4 regions of the Klebsiella sp. genome follow, and region 1 is predicted to be linked to each of the others. Evidence: predicted binding sites of a transcription regulator. Region 1 holds the regulator's gene; each other region holds the start of a gene.
What was found. The regulator PurR, encoded in region 1, represses purine synthesis genes. The targets are predictions, from matches to a motif close to CANGCAAACGTTTGCNTG.
Positions count from the first base shown of each region.

Region 1 (5,334 bases):
ACCATGCGAAAAAGCTGGCGGAGCAGGCGGCATAAATCAGCACGTTGCCGCTGTATTCGCGCGAGCGTAGTAGGGCAAGGAAAGTCAGCTTCTGCTGGGTGCCGACAACCGTCTTTTTCGCCGCTTTCAGACGCAGGGCAGGCAGCATGAGTAACAGGGTTATCGCGAACAGAACGGCGAAAATAGCCTGCCATTCGAAATGAACCAGCAGCCAGCTGCCGAGCAGCGGCGCCAGTGCTGGAGACAAGCCCACCAGCGGCATAATGGCGGCAAAAATACGGTTTGTGCGATGGGCTGGGTAGTAATCGGTCACCATCGCTTGCCAGGTCACGGCGGCGGCGCAAACGCCAATCGCCTGAATGAAGCGCAGCGCCAGCATCAGTGTGGCATCTTGCACCCAAAGCATCCCCAGACAGCCGATAGCGAAAATGACCAGGCCGCTTAGCAGTACCGGCTTGCGTCCGTAACGGTCGGAGAGCGGCCCCCAAAAAAGCTGTCCAATGGCAAAGCCTGCCAGGAACAAGCTCAGGCTGGCGCTGACTGAAGCCGCTGAAGTGTTGAGATCTTGTTGGATCGCGGCGAAAGCCGGCAGATACATATCGGTGGCCAGAAAGCCGAGCACGCTGAGCCCGGCCAGCCAAACTAAAAATCCTTTCCCAGGTTGTTGCAATTGTTGCATAAAATTCTCTTGTTATTGATGCAGGTACGGTGCGGCAGAGTGTAGGGAGTGCATTCGGGCTTGTGAAACGCTAATATTTGTCAGGTGGATTCAAAAATTTTGTAGGCAGAATATGTGGTCAGAATACTCACTTGAGGTGGTTGATGCTGTCGCGCGTAACGGCAGTTTTAGCGCAGCGGCGCAGGAGCTACACCGCGTACCTTCAGCGGTGAGTTATACCGTGCGTCAGTTGGAAGAGTGGCTGGCGGTTCCGCTCTTTGAACGCCGTCACCGCGATGTCGAATTAACCCCGGCCGGGGTCTGGTTTTTGCAGGAAGGGCGCTCTGTTATCAAAAAAATGCAGATCACTCGTCAGCAATGCCAGCAGATAGCCAACGGTTGGCGCGGGCAGCTATCCATTGCTGTCGATGACATCGTCAAACCGGCGCGCATGCGGCAAATGATCGTTGATTTCTATCGTCATTTTGATGACGTTGAACTGATTGTCTTTCAGGAGGTATTCAACGGTGTCTGGGATGCGTTAGCTGATGGCCGCGTGGAATTAGCTATCGGTGCGACGCGCTCAATTCCCGTCGGCGGGCGCTATGCGTTTCGCGATATGGGGATGCTGAGTTGGGATTGCGTGGTGGCCAGCGATCATCCGTTGGCGAAAATGGACGGCCCGCTAAGCGACGATGTGTTACGCAACTGGCCGTCGCTAGTACGGGAAGATACTTCGCGCTCGCTACCGAAACGCACGACATGGCTGCTGGATAATCAGAAGAGGGTGGTGGTGCCAGACTGGGACGCTTCCGCGACCTGCCTCAGCGCAGGGTTGTGTGTTGGCATGGTGCCAAAGCATTTTGCACAGCAGCGAATTGATAGCGGAGAATGGACGGCTCTGGCGCTGGAAAACCCATTCCCTGATGCGGCCTGCTGCCTGACGTGGCAACAAAGCGACGCTTCACCGGCGCTGATGTGGCTGCTGGATTACCTTGGCGACAGTGAAACGCTGAACAGGGAGTGGCTGCGGGCGCCGGAATAGCCGGCCCCGCGAGGAGAATTAACGGCGATAATCGACAAACGGGCCGTCGGCCACGGATCGACGTTCGACCAGGCGCGGATGTACTTCAATAGACTGGGAAATTTCGCGCTTGTTGACGATGCGGTCCAGCAGCATATTGAAGGCCGCTTCGCCCAGAGAATCTTTTGGCTGATGGATGGTGGTCAGCGCCGGGCTGAAGTAGCGGGCGTTGCGCACATTGTCATAACCGATCAGCGAAATATCCTGCGGCACGCGCAGACCCATTTCATCAGCCGCACAGATAGCGCCCATCGCCATGATATCCCCGCCGCAGAAAATCGCCGTCGGGCGATGGTGCTGGCTGAGGATTTGCTGCATCGCGCGGTAGCCGGATTCCGGCTCGAAATCACCTTGCACTACCCAGTTTTCAGGAACGTTGATCTGCGCTTCTTCCATCGCTTTCATAAAGCCGGCCAGGCGGCCGGCACCGGTGTTCCGCTCAAGCGGGCCGGGGATCACGCCAATTTCGCGATGACCGCGTTCCACCAGATAGCGCCCGGCAATATAACCCCCTTCGAAGGCGTTATCGATAACCGAGTCGGTAAAGTCGGCTTTTGCTTCACCCCAGTCCATCACGACCATCGGAATATGGCGATACTCTTCCAGCATGCTCAATACCGACTCAGGATACTCAGAACACATCACCAGCAGGCCGTCCACGCGCTTCTGCGCCATCATTGACAGGTAGGCGCGCTGTTTCTCCGGATCGTTCCATGCGTTGCCGAGAATCAGGGTATAGCCCTTCTGGAAGCAACTTTTCTCAACGGATTCGATAATTTCGGCAAAATAGGCCGCTTCACTGCTGGTCGCCAGCAATCCGATAGACTTAGTGTGATTAACCTTCAGGCTGCGAGCAACGGCGCTGGGGGAGTAGTGCAGTTCTTTAATCGCAGCCCACACAGCGTTGCGCGTCTCTTCCGCAACGAAACGCGTTTTGTTAATTACATGTGATACTGTTGTAGTGGAAACGTTTGCGCGCTTCGCTACATCTTTAATAGTTGCCATTACTTCTCACTCCAGACCTTGACCTGATCGTCCGTTTATCGGTACGTAAACGTTTGCCTGTACACACCCTGATGCCAAAATTAATCATTACATCACGTCGGGAAAACGACACAGAACGACAGGAAGGGGTCAATGGCCGATACGCTTTCAAATTAGCGTGGGATTTTGTCCGATCTTGGGGCAAAGGGGAAGAGCAAAAATGTGCATCCCTCTAAATCTCGGAAGATATTTGCGCTAATCTATGTAAAAATGAGCAAGCTCACTTTTCATGTGGGGATAATCAAGGGGAAAAATTGATGGATACAGATTTAAAGTTTTCGCTGACAACGACGATTATTGTTCTGGGTTTGATTGTCGCCGCAGGGCTGACCGCCATACTGCACTAATTCCAATATGAGGGAGGCATCGTTCTCCCTTTTCTTTTTCCGCCATTATTATCAATTTCGCAAAAATATTTTGCCATTTCGTTTACTTTTGTTTTTCTGTGATTGATGTCATGCTTTTGGCTTCTGATGAGATGCCGTCGCTGAAGACGGCCCGATGGAGTCATTGAATGAAAATCAACTTTCCCCTGCTCGCTCTGGCGATCGGTGCCTTCGGTATCGGTACTACCGAGTTCTCCCCAATGGGGCTATTACCGGTTATCGCCAAAGGCGTGGATGTCTCTATTCCGGCTGCGGGAATGCTTATTAGTGCCTATGCCATTGGGGTGATGGTTGGCGCGCCGCTGATGACTCTGTTGCTTTCGCACCGTGCGCGCAGAAATGCGCTGATTTTCCTGATGGCGATTTTTACTCTCGGTAACGTACTCTCTTCAATTGCACCAGATTACACCACGCTACTGCTGTCGCGCATTATTACCAGCCTCAATCACGGCGCTTTTTTTGGACTCGGCTCAGTAGTAGCGGCGAGCGTAGTGCCGAAGCATAAGCAGGCCAGCGCCGTGGCGACCATGTTTATGGGGCTGACAATTGCCAACATTGGCGGCGTTCCGGCGGCGACCTGGTTGGGGGAAACTATCGGCTGGCGAATGTCGTTCCTTGCAACGGCGGGTCTCGGCGTGGTGGCGATGGTCAGCCTGTGGTTTTCCCTGCCAAAAGGAAGCGCGGGTGAGCGGCCTGATGTTAAGCAGGAACTTTCAGTACTGATGCGCCCACAGGTGCTATCAGCGCTGCTGACCACCGTTCTGGGGGCAGGGGCGATGTTTACGCTTTACACCTATATATCACCGGTCCTGCACAGCATCACTAACGCATCGCCACTGTTTGTGACCGCGATGCTGGTATTGATTGGTGTAGGCTTCTCGCTGGGTAACTACCTTGGCGGTAAGTTTGCCGACCGCTCGGTTTCCGGGACGTTGAAGGGCTTTCTGCTGCTGTTAATGGTGATCATGCTGGCGATCCCGCTGCTGGCCCAGTCACAAATTGGTGCGGCTATCAGCATGGTTGTCTGGGGTGCCGCGACTTTTGCCGTGGTTCCGCCGCTGCAGATGCGCGTGATGCGCGTGGCTCACGAAGCTCCTGGGTTGTCATCGTCGGTTAATATCGGCGCTTTCAACCTCGGTAATGCGTTAGGCGCAGCCGCCGGTGGTGCGGTGATAACGGGTGGGCTGGGCTATGCATTCGTACCCGTGATGGGAGCGATCATTGCGGGCGTTGCGCTACTGCTGGTGTTTTTTAGCGGTCGATCGCAGCCAGAAGAGGCTTTTGCTAACCACTAATCGTTCATGAATAGTATGTGAATTGTCTGTGAAGTGAAAAATAACCGCAGAAGGCGCAATCCTTCTGCGGTTTGCTTTTATGCCGCCAGATTAGCCGCCACAAATTTCCAGTTCACCAGCGCCCAGAAGTGTTCCAGATAGTTCGGACGCGCATTACGGTAGTCGATGTAGTAAGCGTGTTCCCAGACATCCACGGTCAGCAGCGGGGTTGCATCGCTGGTCAGCGGCGTACCGGCGTTGCTGGTGGAAACAATCGCCAGGCTACCATCAGCGTTTTTCACCAGCCAGGTCCAGCCAGCACCAAAGTTTTTCGCTGCCGCGTCGGTGAATTTTGCTTTGAAATCAGCAAAGCTGCCGAAGGATTTAGCGATAGCTGCCGCCAGTTCACCTTCAGGTTCGCCGCCAGCGTTTGGTGCCAGGCAGTTCCAGTAGAAGGTGTGGTTCCAGACCTGAGCAGCGTTGTTAAAAACTCCGCCATCGGAAGAGCGAACGATCTCTTCTAAGGTCTTGCCTTCAAACGCGGTGCCTTTGATCAGGTTGTTGAGATTGGTGACGTAGGCCTGGTGGTGTTTACCGTAATGATATTCCAGGGTTTCTGCGGAAATGTGCGGCGCGAGGGCGTCTTTTGCATATGGTAATGCAGGTAATTCGAACGACATTGCTACTCTCCTTTTTATAGTTATACCCTTCATACTTCCAGCCGCATCTTTGTTGGCTGCCTGCACTTACCCCGGTCACGTACTATTTGTACGCTCCCGGGGATGCGCTTAGTTGCCGCGTTACTCGGCTTAAGCCTCGCCCCTTCGGGGCCAGCGCAAGCGCTGTTCAAAACGGCATAGCGTTTTGTGATACAACTGGAATTATTTT
Region 1 covers NZ_JAPUEW010000042.1:98,978-104,311, forward strand. Annotated here, with positions in the region: gene punC (purine nucleoside transporter PunC) at 1-670, opposite strand, end outside; gene punR (DNA-binding transcriptional activator PunR) at 792-1,703, shown strand; gene purR (HTH-type transcriptional repressor PurR) at 1,722-2,747, opposite strand; gene cydH (cytochrome bd-I oxidase subunit CydH) at 3,044-3,133, shown strand; gene QVF11_RS12435 (MFS transporter) at 3,301-4,467, shown strand; gene sodB (superoxide dismutase [Fe]) at 4,545-5,126, opposite strand.

Region 2 (5,334 bases), on a different contig from region 1:
AAGCATAGAACAATTTCGCCCGAACCTGGTGGTGACCGGGGCAGCGGCCTGGGAGGAAGATACGTGGAAAGTGGTACGTATCGGCGAGGTTGTTTTTGATGTGGCAAAACCGTGCAGCCGCTGCGTGTTTACGACCGTCAGCCCGGAACGCGGACAAAAGCACCCTTCTGGTGAACCCTTAACCACGCTGCAAGGTTTTCGCACTGCGCTGGATAACGGTGATGTCGATTTCGGTCAGAATCTAATCGCCCGTAATAGCGGCGTGATCCGCGTGGGTGATGAATTGGAAGTGTTGGCCCGGGGACCGGCAAAAGCCTACAGCGCAGGCGATAGCGACGATGCGCTGATGCCCGATGCTCAACAGGACGCAACGGTAGAGATTGAGTGGCAAGGGTTAAGCTTTACCGGCAACAATCAGCAAATTTTGCTGGAGCAGTTGGAGCAACAGGGGATCCGCGTTCCTTATTCCTGCCGGGCGGGCATTTGCGGCAGCTGCCGCATCCGGCTGGAAGAAGGAGAAGTTAGTGCGCTGAAGAAAAATGCGATTGGCACAGATGGCACTATTCTGTGCTGCAGCTGCGTGCCAAAAACCGCGCTACGGCTAGCGCCTTAAACTGCCTGGCCCAGGCTGTAGCTGGCTGCACCCGGCGCTGGCTGCAGCCGGTCGTTCATTATTTTAATCACGTCGCCAAGCTGCATAACCCGCCCGGCAAGCGTCAGGCCGGGCTGCGCTAACAGACATAATGCCGCGTTTTCACCAGCTTCAACCACCAACAGATTCACCTGCTGCCCGGTATCGCTAAGCCAGGCGCTGGCAGCATCGCCGCCGCCGGGTTGCCAGCACTCTTCATGGGTAGTGAAATGCCAGCTTTTCGGCATCTGCGGCTTGAGAAAGCGAATAGCGACCAGCGCATTCAATACTAATTCAGCGCGCTGCTCTTTTGATAATTCGAGGTCGCGGCATTTTTCTTCAAATGAAAAATAAAGCGCGGCATCATCGACGCAAAATCCGGACGGAGCAAAGGCGTCGGGGGTCAGCATTCGACGTGCGAAACGTGAACGAAATAACATGCCATTAGCCAAATCGAGCATCATACGATCGTGCTCTTCATCGTAATACCAACGCCAATTATCGTCAGGTTTAATCCGCATTTCTTCCCCCGTCCTCTATCACTTCCATCTGTAATTAACAGGTAAACTGCTACAGAATATTTCCAAAATTAAGAAAAGACTAAAATGTCTAAATAAGCAACAATGAAGGAATATAAAACAACCAGGGCTATAAATAAAGCCCTGGTAGGATATAAGAAGGGAAAAGATTAGATATGGGTAACAATTTCTTTAATCAGTGGCGGACCTTTAAAAATAAATCCGGAATAAATCTGCACCAATGTAGCGCCCGCAGCAATCTTCTCACGCGCTGCAATCACCGAGTCAATACCACCAACTCCGATAATGGGCAGACGCCCCTGTAATTCCGCTGACAGCATACGGATAATTTCTGTACTTTTCAGCTGTAAAGGACGACCGCTAAGCCCGCCAGTTTCGTCGCAATTTTTCATACCCTGAACCAGCGATCGATCCAACGTGGTATTGGTGGCAATCACCCCATCAATATTATGTCGAACCAGACTATCGGCAACCTGGATCAATTCCTCAACAGAAAGATCCGGCGCGATCTTCACCGCCACGGGGACATATTTCTGGTGCTTCTCTTGCAGTTCACGTTGCTTATTTTTAATACCAGAAAGTAAATCATCCAGCGCATCACCGTATTGCAAAGTACGCAGGCCTGGGGTATTAGGCGAGGAGATATTAATGGCGATATATCCGGCGTAGGCATAGATTTTATCCATACAAATCAGATAATCATCTTTGCCTTGTTCAACTGGGGTATCTTTATTTTTACCAATGTTAATCCCCAGGATCCCGTCAAAATGGGCCTTTTTCACGTTCTCAACCAGGTTATCAACGCCGTGGTTATTAAAGCCCATGCGGTTGATCAAACCTTCGGCATCGACCAGACGGAAGATCCTCGGCTTATCGTTACCCGGCTGCGGACGCGGCGTCACGGTACCAATTTCAATTGAACCAAAACCCATTGCTCCGAGCGCATCAATGCACTCGCCATTTTTATCCAGCCCGGCGGCCAGACCCAGCGGGTTCTTAAATGTGAGTCCCATGCAGGTTACCGGCTTTGTCGGCACCTTCTGGCGAACCAACATTTCCAGCGGGGTACCTGAAACAAGGCGTAATTGTTTAAAGGTTACTTCATGAGCGCGCTCAGGATCGAGCTGAAAAAGGGCTTTACGAACGAAGGGGTAGTACATGAACTCTCCTGGATTCCCGGTGTGCAAACCGGGGGCGTATTATGTGCGATCCACCCCGGAAAGGGAATTGACCTGCGACAAAAAATCGCATCTCAGACGCAAACGTTTACTTTTGTCTCCCTCTTTATGCACTTTCTGACAATTCAACGCTGGATAAATCATTTAGGGAAATAAAAGCGCTCTGTCACACTGCAGCTAAATGTTATCAATTATAGATAAATGAAAATATTTAGTTATAAGGAGAGAGTATGCGAGTCATAACACTTGCGGGTAGCCCGCGTTACCCTTCCCGCTCCAGCGCGCTTCTGGAATACGCCAGAGAGACACTCTCCGCTGCGGATATCGAAGTCTGCCACTGGCATCTGCAAAATTTTGCCCCGGAAGACCTGCTCTACGCACGCTTTGATAACCCCGCTCTGCATGCGCTGAATGAACAGCTTGCTGATGCTGATGGGCTGATTATCGCCACCCCGGTTTATAAGGCCTCTTTTTCCGGCGCGCTGAAGACCCTTCTGGACCTGCTGCCAGAGCGTGCGCTGGAAGGCAAAATCGTTCTGCCGCTGGCCACTGGCGGGACTATCGCGCATATGCTGGCGGTAGATTACGCTCTAAAACCAGTACTTAATGCTCTGAAAGCACAAGAAATCCTTCATGGCGTCTTTGCTGATGATAGTCAGGTGACAGATTATCAACATAAACCGCAATTTACCCCAAACCTGCAAGGTCGACTCGACCTGGCATTAGAAACTTTCTGGCAGGCACTTCATCGCCCCAGTAGCCGCGCTCCGGCGCTGAAAAGCTTGCAACGGGTAGAGCACGTTTAAAGGCTAACGTTGACGCTCACACGGAAATAAAGGAACACATCATGGCGACCCTTTCGCAAAAATTCCTGATACGCGTGGCACCCTGGCTTCTGCCGGTGGGCAGCGTGATTATCTGGCAATTCGCCTCTTCGATGGGCTGGCTATCCACCCGCATTTTGCCGTCGCCGGAAGGGGTACTGAAGGCTTTCTGGACGCTCTCTGCCAGCGGTGAACTTTGGCAACATCTGGCGATAAGCTCATGGCGAGCATTGATTGGTTTCAGCATCGGTGGATCCATTGGCCTGGTTCTGGGATTAATCAGCGGCCTGTCTCGCTGGGGTGAACGCCTGCTGGATACCTCCATTCAGATGCTGCGTAATGTGCCCCATCTTGCGCTGATACCGCTGGTTATCTTGTGGTTCGGTATCGATGAGAGCGCCAAAATCTTCCTCGTGGCGCTGGGGACGATGTTCCCGATTTACATCAATACCTGGCACGGGATCCGCAACATCGACAGAGGACTGGTCGAGATGGCCCGTAGCTACGGTTTATCCGGCTTTGCTCTGTTCCGTCATGTGATCCTCCCCGGCGCACTCCCCTCTATTATGGTCGGCATTCGCTTTGCGCTTGGCCTGATGTGGTTAACGCTGATTGTTGCCGAAACTATCTCTGCTAACGCCGGTATCGGCTACCTGGCGATGAACGCCCGCGAGTTTCTGCAAACCGATGTCGTGGTGGTTGCCATTATTCTTTATGCCATTCTCGGCAAACTGGCCGACTTCAGCGCCCAGCTTCTGGAACGCGTCTGGCTGCGCTGGAATCCGGCTTATCACCTTCAGGAGGCTAACGCATGACGACTGCGCGTCTTAATCCGGGGATCCCGCTGCTGCTTAACGGCGTGAGCAAGCGTTATGGCAGCAACACGATCCTGAATGAACTCGATCTTCATATTCCTACCGGGCAATTCGTTGCGGTAGTTGGGCGCAGTGGCGGTGGTAAGAGTACCCTGCTGCGGTTGCTGGCAGGGCTGGAAAAGCCCAATGGCGGTCAGTTGCTGGCAGGCTCAACGCCGCTGGCGCAGATTCAGGACGATACCCGGATGATGTTCCAGGATTCGCGCCTGCTGCCGTGGAAAACGGTTATCGACAATGTTGGCCTCGGGCTGAAAGGCCAGTGGCGTGAGGCTGCGCTTAAGGCGCTGGCGAGCGTCGGTCTCGAGGATCGCGCCAGTGAATGGCCTGCGGCGCTTTCCGGAGGGCAGAAACAGCGCGTGGCGCTGGCTCGCGCGTTAATTCATCGTCCCGGATTATTGCTGCTTGATGAACCGCTAGGCGCATTGGATGCCCTCACCCGCCTTGAGATGCAGGATCTGATCGTTTCGCTGTGGCAGGAGCATGGATTTACCGTCCTGTTGGTGACCCATGACGTCAGCGAGGCGGTGGCCATGGCCGATCGCGTTTTGCTAATTGAAGAAGGGAAAATCGGCCTGGATCTGCTGGTAGACATTCCACGCCCGCGGCGTACGGGATCGGCGAAGCTGGCCGAACTGGAAGCGGAAGTATTGAATCGGGTGATGCAGCGCGGCAAGAGTGAATCCTCGCCGCGCTTAGTGAGTCACGGTTAACGACTGCGACGTTTCCCCGCACGCGCTGTGCTTAGCGGGGCCACAGGTTTGGACTCGCGCTGGCGTTACGCCAGCGCTTTGCTGATTTTCTCGAACAGATCCCCGGAAAGATTCTCCAGACCTTTCAGTTGCTCCAGCGCCGCGCGCATCAGCGCCTGACGCTTCTCATCATAGCGTTTCAGGCGAATCAGCGGTTCAATCAGGCGCGAAGCGACCTGCGGGTTACGGCTGTTCAGTTCAGTCAGCATCTCAACCAGGAACTGATAACCGCTACCGTCTTCGGCATGGAATGCGGCTGGGTTGCTACCGGCAAAAGCGCCAATCAGCGAGCGGACGCGGTTCGGGTTACCCAGACTGAAGGAGCGATGGTTCAACAAGCTGCGAACCGTCTCCAGGGCATTATCCGCCGGGCTGGTGGACTGCAGGATAAACCATTTGTCCATCACCAGGCCGTCCTGGTGCCATTTGTCGTCATATTCCTGCATCAGGGCATCACGGCAAGGCAGCTGGGCTGCTACTGCCGCCGACAGCGCCGCCAGAGCATCGGTCATATTGTCAGCATGGTGATACTGCGCAC
Region 2 covers NZ_JAPUEW010000066.1:158,612-163,945, reverse strand. Annotated here, with positions in the region: gene QVF11_RS20020 (YcbX family protein) at 1-613, shown strand, start outside; gene zapC (cell division protein ZapC) at 610-1,152, opposite strand; gene pyrD (quinone-dependent dihydroorotate dehydrogenase) at 1,320-2,330, opposite strand; gene ssuE (NADPH-dependent FMN reductase) at 2,579-3,154, shown strand; gene ssuC (aliphatic sulfonate ABC transporter permease SsuC) at 3,196-3,987, shown strand; gene ssuB (aliphatic sulfonates ABC transporter ATP-binding protein) at 3,984-4,757, shown strand; gene pepN (aminopeptidase N) at 4,823-5,334, opposite strand, start outside.
Region 2: the regulator PurR is predicted to act here: its motif matches at 2,426-2,443, upstream of pyrD (quinone-dependent dihydroorotate dehydrogenase).

Region 3 (5,334 bases), on a different contig from region 1:
TGAACTCGCGGGTTGGCGTCTTCCAGCCATCAGCAAATAGCAGCGGCGGGATAAACAGAACCAGAAAGAGTTCAGGGTCGAATTCGACGTGCAGTCCAAAGGTAGGCCAGGCCAGCATCGCGCCAATGCCTATTTGGATTAAAGGTAGTGGAACCTGAAAGGGCAGTACGCGTGTAACCACCCCGGAGAGAGAGACCACGAGGGTCATGATGAGTATGGTAAAGAATATTTCCATGTGTTCCCTGTTTGCTACGTTTTCTTTTTTTACATCTGAGGCGTCATGTCTCGGAATGGTACGCTACTCAGATTAACGCAAAAGGAAACAGGATGTGGCTTAAAAATAAATCGGGCGGCCAAAGCCGCCCGTGATTAGCAGAAAAAGTTAAATCGCCCAGCCGCCAGCGTAGAAAATAACCAGCGCCGCCGCGATGATCACCGTCCCCAGGTTCAGCTTGCGCCACTCCCCGGACACCAGACGACCAATCACCAGTGAAGCAAAGCCAATCATGATGCCGGTAACAATGTTACAGGTCAGCACGATAAAGACCGCCGTAATCAGGCCCGCCATCGCATCGACAAAATCGTTAAAGTCGATTTTCGCCACGTTGCTCAGCATCAACAAGCCTACGTACATCAGCGCCGGAGCCGTCGCGTACGCCGGTACCAGATAAGAGAGCGGAGAGAGGAACAGGATCAGCAGGAACAGCACGCCAACGGTTACCGCAGTCAGGCCGGTTTTACCGCCCGCGGCAGTACCTGCGGCTGACTCGATATAGACCGCTGCCGGAGCCGCGCCGACCAGACCAGAGAAGACGCTGCTCAGGGAGTCAGTGGTCAATGCTTTGCCGCCATTGATAATCTGCCCGTCTTTATCCAGCAAGTTTGCCTGACCGGCCACCGCGCGGATGGTGCCAGTCGCATCAAATACTGCGGTCATCACCAACGCCAGCACGCTCGGCAGAACGATGGGGTTCAGCGCGCCCACGATATCCAGGCTACCGATCAGCGAGTTGCCCTTATCGTCGCTCAGCGACGGCATAGCGAAAACACCGGAGAAGTGAACGTTAGGATCGAAAATCAGACCGATAATCGACACGCCGATAATCGTCAGCAGGATACCGCCCGGCACTTTGAGTTTTTCGAGGCCGATAATCACCGCCAGCCCCACCAGCGACATAATCACCGGGAAGCTGTCGAAATTACCCAACGCCACCGGCAGGCCGTCCAGCGGGTTTTTAATAACCAGACCAACGCCGTTGGCGGCGATCAGCAGCAGAAACAGTCCGATACCAATCCCCGTGCCGTGCGCAACGCCCTGCGGCAGATTACGCAAGATCCAGCTACGAATACCGGTTGCGGAAATCACGGTAAACAGCACGCCCATCAGGAACACGGCACCCAACGCTACCGGAATACTGATCTGTTGGCCCAACACCAGGCTAAAGGCGGTAAAGGCGGTCAGCGAGATGGCGCAGCCAATCGCCAGCGGCAGGTTCGCCCACAGCCCCATCACCAGCGAGCCGACGCCCGCTACCAGACAGGTGGAGACAAATACCGCCGCCGGTGGGAAACCTGCTTTACCGAGCATACCCGGCACGACGATGACGGAGTACACCATCGCCAGGAAGGTCGTAAGACCGGCAACGATTTCCTGACGCACGGTGCTGCCGCGAGCAGAAATTTTAAACCAGGCGTCCAATGAACCGCCGGTACGCGCTGAAGGCGTAGACATAGAAAACTTCCCCTGAGAATTTTTATCGTTCGTTTGGATGCGAGGTGGACCATCCACTGCCAGTTAAACGCGATCTCCTTGTGCTACATCGCAGCGCCAGGGGCTGTGAAAAGCAAACGTTTAACTCCGCGCATACAATACGGTGTGAAGAATGACTTTGCTCCCCCCTGTTAGCAGAGGAAATGATGAGCAAAATAAAAAGGCAAACGATTATCCAGCCTTTAGATGGGCCTTTTCAACTGAAGATTGCCGTATTTCGCTAAATTTCGCTTATGACGTTCAGGAAATAACCAGCCGATGCGCAAACGTTATCGTCCATGCGCAATCCGGTAACATTTTTGCATTGCACTGATAGCAATTTTTTCCAGTCATCGGCTTTAGTAATGCTTCACCCACCGGGTAAGGTAAAAGGACCACCGCGCTCAATCGCACTCTGCCACGCCGGGCGCTGCTCTATGCGCTGTACCCACTGCGTCAGATGCGGAAAATCCTCCACGCCACCGCGCGCCAGCAGCGCCATTGCCGGAAAGCTCATCTGGATATCCGCCATACTCAGTTCGGCTCCGGCAAACCAGCGCTGGCGGGAAAGGTGCTCTTCAATAAAACGGGCGTGCGTTTCCACTTGCCGATCAAGCCAGGCTTTTTGTACGCCTTTGCCTAACGCATTGCCCAGAGTGCGCATGCCAAAAGGAACCGGCGGCTTGCCCAGGCTGGCGAACACCAGTTTCATCAGCATCAGAGGCATCAACGAACCTTCAGCGTAGTGCAGCCAAAAACGATATTGCAGCTTATCTTCTATCGACTGCGGCCTGAACCGCTGAATGCTGTCATAGGTCTCCTGCAAATATTCCAGGATTGCGCCGGATTCCGCGAGGATGTAGCCGTTATCTTCCACCACCGGCGATTTACCTAGCGGATGAATATCTTTTAACTCCGCCGGGGCGAGCATATTTTTCCCCCGCTGATAAGAGACTATCTGGTAAGGCAGTTGCAGCTCTTCCAGCGCCCATAACACGCGCTGCGATCGCGACTGATTAAGATGATGTACCGTCAACATGGGCTTCTCCCGCTGTTTGTTCAAATTAACTATAGGAACAGGCGGCGAATGACGGAAATTTTCCGGCAAACCAAAGAGGAAAAATCAGCGGGAAGTGCCACACTTAAGTTGTCGGCACAAACCGGAACCTCAATCAACACATTGCGCAATACCGAGGGGAGCCGACGTCGGGGGAAACCCTCCTGCGAAGCAGCGGGATAGTGCGAAAGACCAAGACCGGAAAACAACTAAAGCGCCCTGTTGTGGCGCTTTAGTTTTTTTTACTCCTCTTCCAACAGCCGCGCGCCGGTCCCCTCTTCGCCCAGCTTATCGCCGGGATTACGTAACGGGCAGTCGCGGCGCGACAGGCAGCCGCAGCCGATGCAGCCATCCAGTTGATCGCGCAGTGCGGTCAGGGTATGGATGCGCCGATCCAATTCCTCCCGCCACTGGGAAGACAACATCTTCCACTCTTTGGCGCTGAGGTTATGCCCTTCCGGTAACACGCCGAACGCATCGCCGATGGTCGCCAGCGGAATACCAATACGTTGCGCAATTTTAATGATCGCCACTGCGCGCAGGACATCACGCCGATAGCGCCGCTGATTACCGGCGTTACGCTGGCTGTGAATCAGCCCCTTACTTTCATAAAAATGCAGCGCGGAGACAGCAACACCGGTTCGTTTTGCCACTTCGCCGGGGGTCAGCAGCATTTTGATGCGAGGGGATTTCTTTTCCATAAAGCGCTTTACCTCAAGTTAACTTGAGGAATTATACTCGCCCACAGACAAAACGACGAATCGAGAATTGAGAGAGGCCGCAATATGTCCCATCACGATATTATCCAAACGCTTATTGAATGGATTGATGAACATATCGATCAACCACTTAACATTGATGTAGTCGCCAGAAAATCGGGCTATTCGAAATGGTATCTCCAGCGGATGTTTCGCGCAGTGATGCATCAAACCCTGGGGGATTACATTCGCCAGCGCCGCTTGCTGCTTGCCGCAGAAGCGTTAAGAACGACTCAGCGCCCGATTTTTGATATCGCGATGGATCTCGGCTACGTGTCGCAACAAACATTTTCGCGGGTTTTCCGCCGCGAGTTCGACCGCACGCCCAGCGCCTATCGCCATCAAATCTCCGCGTGAAGATGTTGTTGATGCGGGCAAAGGCTGGTGCGGGCGTTAGTCAGCCACTGCATAAACTCCAGCGGTGGCATCGCTTTCGCAAAGTGCCAGCCCTGACAGTATTGCACGCCGTGCTTTTGTAACCACGCCACCTGGTCGGCCGTTTCAACCCCTTCGGCAACGATCTTTAAATGCAAGCTGTTAGCCATCTGAATAATATGTTCAGCAATCAGGTGGCTGGTACTGTTGTTCGTTAGCGCATCAACGAAGGATTTATCAATCTTGAGGATGTCAACGTTCAACGAATGGAGGTTGTGCAGGTTGGAGTAGCCGGTACCAAAATCATCAATCGCAATTTCATACCCCGCGTCGCGGAAGGCCTGAATCACCGGAGTGGTTTTCGGCACATCGATAAACCCGCGCTCAGTCACTTCGATTTTAACCTGCCCCACGCTAATTGCATGGCGGTGAACCTTTTCGTTGATGTGCTCAATCAATCTCGCGGAGTGGAAATCCGAAGCCGAAAGGTTGATTGCCACGTATAAATGCGGGTGCCGTGCCAGAAACTCGCCCATATCGGCGAACACCTCATCCACCACATAGTCCGCGACCTGCGCAATCATCCCCTCATTTTCCGCCAACGGGATAAACTCCGCCGGGCTCATCACCGGGCCATCAAATCCAGGCCAGCGCAGCAGTGCCTCGGCACCCACGCAGCAATTATTTTTGATATCCATGATCGGCTGGTAGTGCAGGCACAGTTGGCGACGGCTTAGCGCCCGCTGCAGCATGCTACGCGGAGAATGATACTGCTGTCGGGTACGTGACCACACCAGCAAAAGCAAGACGCTACAAATCAGCCCTAACGGCAGAGTCAGCGTCGCCTGATTATAAAAATTCTGGTAATAGCTGACCCGCGAGGTGGACATAATGACGGCTATCGGGCGAACGGTGGAATGGGCAATGGTATAAACGCGTCCATCCTGATGAAAAAACGCCTCTTCATCACGGATCAACCGATGCAGTTGACCGGAGTCTGCATTCGTACTGACGGAAAAAAACTGGTTGGTTTTGGTATCAAAAACGCCCCAGGCCAGATCGCGGTCGCTGGTTATCAACGCGCTAAAGGAAAGCGGATGAATCACCGCCACATAATGACCGCGCTGCATATAGTTCATGGCATAGCTGGGATAGAAAGGGGTTTCGCGGTAGTAGTAAATCGCAATATCCGGCTTTTTAGTATACGTTGCAGCCGGAATGCGCCATCCGGCCTGGCGGCGTACCGCAGTCGAACAGAAAAAATGCGAGCCATTGGCATAGATTAAATCGTCGATATAGAGCAGGCCGCGAACAATACTCAACATATATTGCTGATGCTGCGGCGAGCATAGCTCTCCCTGATATAACCTGGCTTTATCGCGCGCCTCATCGGC
Region 3 covers NZ_JAPUEW010000047.1:200,634-205,967, forward strand. Annotated here, with positions in the region: gene QVF11_RS14565 (Na+/H+ antiporter) at 1-235, opposite strand, end outside; gene QVF11_RS14570 (NCS2 family permease) at 383-1,732, opposite strand; gene QVF11_RS14575 (glutathione S-transferase family protein) at 2,121-2,789, opposite strand; gene soxR (redox-sensitive transcriptional activator SoxR) at 3,050-3,508, opposite strand; gene soxS (superoxide response transcriptional regulator SoxS) at 3,593-3,922, shown strand; gene QVF11_RS14590 (EAL domain-containing protein) at 3,907-5,334, opposite strand, start outside.
Region 3: the regulator PurR is predicted to act here: its motif matches at 1,842-1,859, upstream of QVF11_RS14570 (NCS2 family permease).

Region 4 (5,334 bases), on a different contig from region 1:
CCAGCGTTTTTTTCTCGGGGATATTCAGGAGCGCGCAGTCGTCGCCAATGCCGGTTTCAACATCGAGACGAGCGCTTTTAACACGATCAAAATAACGGGCAATCAGGGAAAACTCGCCGCATGCCATACGTTATGCCTCAGCAAAAGAAAAGAATAAGGCCGGATTTGCAGGAAAGATAATCTGCGAATCCGGCCCTGGAGTTTACTTTTTGTTGGGACGAATTACCGGGGCTGCTTTGTCCAGCACGCCGTTGACAAACTTGTGGCTATCTTCAGCGCCAAAGGTTTTCGCCAGTTCAATGGCTTCGTTAATCGCAACTTTGTACGGGACATCGCTACGCTTTGACAGCTCAAACAGCGCAATTCGCAGTACCGCTTTTTCCACCTGACCCAGCTCTTCCAGCAGGCGGGACAGGTACGGCTTCATCAAGCCGTCGAGGTACGCGCTGTTAGTCGCCACTCCGGTCAGCAGTTCACGGAAATACAGAACGTCAACATCTTTCACATCCTGTTCCGCCAGGAACTGGTATTCGACATCAGCGATGTCGTTTTTGGACAACTGCCAGGAGTAAAGCGCCTGGACAGCACACTCACGGGCGCGGCGACGAGCAGCAGGTTTCACGGAATTCCCCTTACAAAAATCAGGCCTTGATGGCTTTCAATACGTTAATCATTTCCAGCGCAGTCAGCGCTGCTTCAGCGCCTTTGTTACCGGCTTTGGTACCAGCACGCTCGATGGCTTGTTCAATACTTTCAGTGGTCAGAACACCGAAGGCTACCGGGATCCCGCTGTCCTGAGCGACATGCGCCAGGCCATTGCTTGCTCCGCCAGCCACATATTCAAAGTGCGCAGTGCCGCCACGGATAACGGTACCCAGCGCGATCACCGCGTCATATTTACCGGTTTTCGCCAGTGCGTCAGTCGCAAGCGGCAGCTCATACGCACCAGGAACCCAAACAACGGTAATGTTTTCATCTTTGACCTGGCCAATGCGTTTCAGGGCGTCAATCGCACCTTCCAGCAGGCTGTCATTGATAAAGTTGTTGAAACGCGCAATGGTGATGGCGACGCGGGCGTCCGGGGTAGCAACGTTAGCTTCAATAATGTTCATACTCTTCCTTCGGGTTCATTTGGCCCCGCAAGGGGGGCGGATTCTATCATATTAATCGGCGCACTGCTTTCCCTTTTGACCGGGGAAATCAAGCGTTCATTAAATGCAGGCAAATATCCGGGCCTACATGACGTATCTCGTTGAATTTAAAATGGGGGGCTTGCTCGAGTTTCTCAAGCCCCGGCAGCGCACATAATCCGCGTGCATCGGTGCCTAACAGTTTAGGCGCAATGTAGACGATAAGCTCGTCCACCAACCCGGCCTGCAACAGCGCACCAGCAAGCGTTGGCCCCGCTTCGACCCAAATACTATTAATTTGCTGTTTACCCAGTTGCATCATCAGCACCACCAGATCAAGATGGCCGTTATGCTCGGGAACCAGCAGGCTGCGCACGTTTTCCGGCCACTGACGAACATCTTCGTGAGTGCGGGCAAACAGCATCTCACCCGCCTGCTGCACGATACGATGCTGCGGGGTCACGCGGTTCTGACTATCGATAACGATCCGTAAAGGCTGGTGTAGGTTTTCTCGCGGATACAATGCCTGGGTGTCGGCATTGAGCTCGTCCCAGCGCACGGTTAGCGCCGGATCGTCAGTCAGTACCGTCGCGCTGCTGGTAAGGATAGCGTGGCTCTGCGCACGTAGACGCTGAACATCGCGTCGCGCCTGTGGAGAGGTTATCCACTGGCTCTCTCCGCTGGCCATCGCCGTGCGGCCATCCAGCGACGCACCCATTTTAAGCTGGATATAAGGAAATCCGGTACGCATCCGTTTGAGAAAACCTTTATTCAGCGCTTCGGCCTCGTTCATCATCAGCCCGTGGCTGACGTCAATGCCTTCCTGCTGCAGGCGGTACAGACCGCGCCCCGCCACCTGCGGATTCGGGTCCTGCATCGCGGCAACCACACGAGAAACGCCCGCGGCAATCAGCGCTTCGCAGCACGGCGGCGTACGCCCATGATGGCTGCAGGGCTCCAGCGTGACGTAAGCCGTCGCGCCTTTAGCTTTTTCACCAGCCATACGCAGCGCGTGGACTTCAGCGTGAGGTTCGCCAGCACGGTAGTGAAAACCTTCACCGACGATCTCGCCATCTTTGACGATAACGCAGCCGACATTCGGGTTGGGGTGAGTGGTGAAGCGTCCGCGCGCGGCCAGCTTGAGCGCTCGCGCCATGTACATTTCGTCCAGCATAGTTTAATCCTGTAGGCGGGCGATCTCTTCGCCGAACTCTTTGATATCTTCAAAGCTGCGATAGACGGAAGCAAAGCGGATATAGGCCACTTTATCGAGCTTTTTCAGCTGCTCCATCACCAGGTTGCCGATCATTTTGCTCGGTACTTCACGCTCGCCGGTCCCGCGCAGATGCGTTTTAATGTGGTTAACAGCCATTTCCACGTCGTCAGAGCTGACTGGACGTTTCTCCAGGGCTTTCAACATTCCGCTCCGCAGTTTTTCTTCATTGAAGGGTTCACGCACATCATTGCTTTTTACGACCCGCGGCATCACCAGCTCCGCCACTTCAAACGTCGTAAAACGCTCATTACAGACCAGACACTGGCGACGGCGGCGCACGGAAGAGCCCTCGCCCACCAGACGAGAGTCGATAACTTTGGTATCTACGGCGAAACAGAAAGGGCAATGCATAGCGCGTCCTGACATGTAATTAAACTAACAGGTAGTTTACCGCGAAGTGACGAGACAACAAAGGAAGAGCTTTTGAGATAAAGGATCTATAGTGCGCTTACCCGAACAGTCTACCATTAAGCATCCTCTGTTAACGGAATCCCAACCATGACAAGACGTTATTTAAAACTGGCCATTATGGGTAGCCTTTTCACCCTCAGCGCCTGTGCACAGCAAAGCGAAGTCCGCCAGATGAACCAGAGCGTGAGTACGTTGAGCAAAGAAATGACTCAGCTCAATCAGCAAACGGTAAAAATTACTCAGCAAAACGTCCTGAATGCAAAATCGACCCGCGGCGTTTATCTGCTGCCGGACGCAAAAACGCCAGCGCGATTGAACAGCCAGATCGGTACTCTGCGCATGTCGCTGCTCAATATCACGCCAGATGGTGACGGTACCAGGCTGATGCTGCGCGTTCAGGGCGAATCTAACGATCCGCTGCCGGCATTTAGCGCAACCGTAGCTTCAGGACAAATCAGCGGTACGACTGAGAATTATCAGGAAGTGAACGTGCAGGATCAGCTGATTAGCGCCCCGGCAAGCACGCTGGCACCGAGCGATGTCGATATTCCACTGCGCCTCAATGGCGTCACGCCGAAACAAGTCGGTTTTGTCCGTATCCACGATATTCAGCCTGCCAACATGCAGTAACACCTTCCGCCGGATGCCATAAACATCCGGCATTTCCCCGCATTGAAAATCCATTTACAGATTTCCCGATCGGTTCACTAAAAATTGACAGCATTTATGAATTTCAGTGGCATTTTGTCAAGAAATGCATAAAATCGTGAACGCAATCGATTACGTGTATGTTCGTTATGTGAAACAACACATATTTTTGTGAGCAATGATTCCTATAATAGACGCCACAGAAATACGAAATATTTAGAAACGCTTCGGCGATTCTTTTAACGCCTTCAGGCTTAATTTAAACAGTGGCATCATTATGAAAAAAACATTACTGGCAGCGGGCGCCGCTTTTGCGCTCTCCGCATCTTTCTCTGTCAGCGCGGCAGAAAACGACAAACCGCAGTATCTGTCTGATTGGTGGCACCAGAGTGTAAACGTGGTGGGTAGCTATCACACCCGTTTTGGGCCGCAGATCCGTAACGATACCTATCTGGAATATGAAGCGTTCGCCAAGAAAGACTGGTTTGATTTCTATGGCTATATGGATGCGCCGGTCTTCTTCGGTGGTAACACCGACGCAAAAGGTATCTGGAACCACGGTTCGCCGCTGTTTATGGAAATTGAACCACGCTTCTCTATCGACAAACTGACCGGTACCGACCTCAGCTTCGGTCCGTTCAAAGAGTGGTATTTCGCTAACAACTACATCTACGATATGGGCCGTAATAAGTCTGGTCGTCAGAGCACCTGGTATATGGGTCTGGGTACCGATATCGACACCGGTCTGCCGATGAGTCTCTCCCTGAACGTGTACGCTAAATACCAGTGGCAAAACTACGAAGCATCGAACGAAAACGAATGGGACGGTTACCGTTTCAAAGTGAAATACTTTGTACCGCTGACCGATCTGTGGGGCGGTTCACTGAGCTATATCGGCTTCACCAACTTTGACTGGGGTTCCGATCTGGGCGATGACAACTTCTATGATATGAACGGCAAGCATGCGCGCACCAGCAACTCCATCGCTTCCAGCCATATCCTGGCCCTGAACTACGATCACTGGCACTACTCTGTCGTGGCGCGTTACTGGCACAATGGCGGCCAGTGGGCGGACGACGCTAAGCTGAACTTCGGCAACGGCGACTTTAACGTCCGTTCTACCGGCTGGGGTGGTTACCTCGTAGTCGGTTACAACTTCTAATCTGCTCTGTTTTCCCCGGCGTCCGCGCCGGGGATACCTCATATTTAACGATCTTCGCATCTCACCTTGCGCATAAAATCACTCAATGAACGATCGGCTCTTTCGCTGAAATGACGCCCGGTCACAACAATATCCAGGCAACGATCAAGGCGAAAGCAGCGATAATCTTCACGCAGCTCGCACCAGGTTACCAGCAGCCAGCGCTCGCCCCAGAAAAAAAGCCCCAGCGGCAACACTTCACGCTGCGACACGTTTCCAGCTTCATCCCGATAGTTTAGCGCCAGCGCCTGCTGTCCAGAGACCGCCCGATGAACTAAATCAAACTGGTCTTTAGTGTAGCCCTGAGCGCCAAAATCCGGAGCAAACAAGCGCGACTGTTCCGCCTTGCGCCGACTCTCCGCGGGCAAAATCGCCAGCACTTTTTCCTGCGCCGACTCCAGCGCTTGAGACAACGACGCGCCGCCCCAGGTCTGCAGCATCCGAATCGCCGCCACCAGCGCTTCGGACTCCTGGGTCGTCAGCATCAGCGGCGGTAAATCGTAGCCCGCCAGTAGTCGGTAGCCGCTTCCTGCCTCCCCCTCCACCGGCACGCCAGAGAGCGACAGATCGCGAATATCACGGTAAATCGTGCGCTCCGACACACCAAGCCGCTCGGCCAGCAGTCCGGCAGTAGTTAACCTTCTCCCCCGCAGGATCTGGACGATTTG
Region 4 covers NZ_JAPUEW010000008.1:45,532-50,865, reverse strand. Annotated here, with positions in the region: gene thiL (thiamine-phosphate kinase) at 1-127, opposite strand, end outside; gene nusB (transcription antitermination factor NusB) at 203-622, opposite strand; gene ribH (6,7-dimethyl-8-ribityllumazine synthase) at 642-1,112, opposite strand; gene ribD (bifunctional diaminohydroxyphosphoribosylaminopyrimidine deaminase/5-amino-6-(5-phosphoribosylamino)uracil reductase RibD) at 1,201-2,304, opposite strand; gene nrdR (transcriptional regulator NrdR) at 2,308-2,757, opposite strand; gene QVF11_RS02235 (SadB/YajI family lipoprotein) at 2,905-3,447, shown strand; gene QVF11_RS02230 (nucleoside-specific channel-forming protein Tsx) at 3,743-4,627, shown strand; gene QVF11_RS02225 (helix-turn-helix transcriptional regulator) at 4,672-5,334, opposite strand, start outside.
Region 4: the regulator PurR is predicted to act here: its motif matches at 3,587-3,604, upstream of QVF11_RS02230 (nucleoside-specific channel-forming protein Tsx).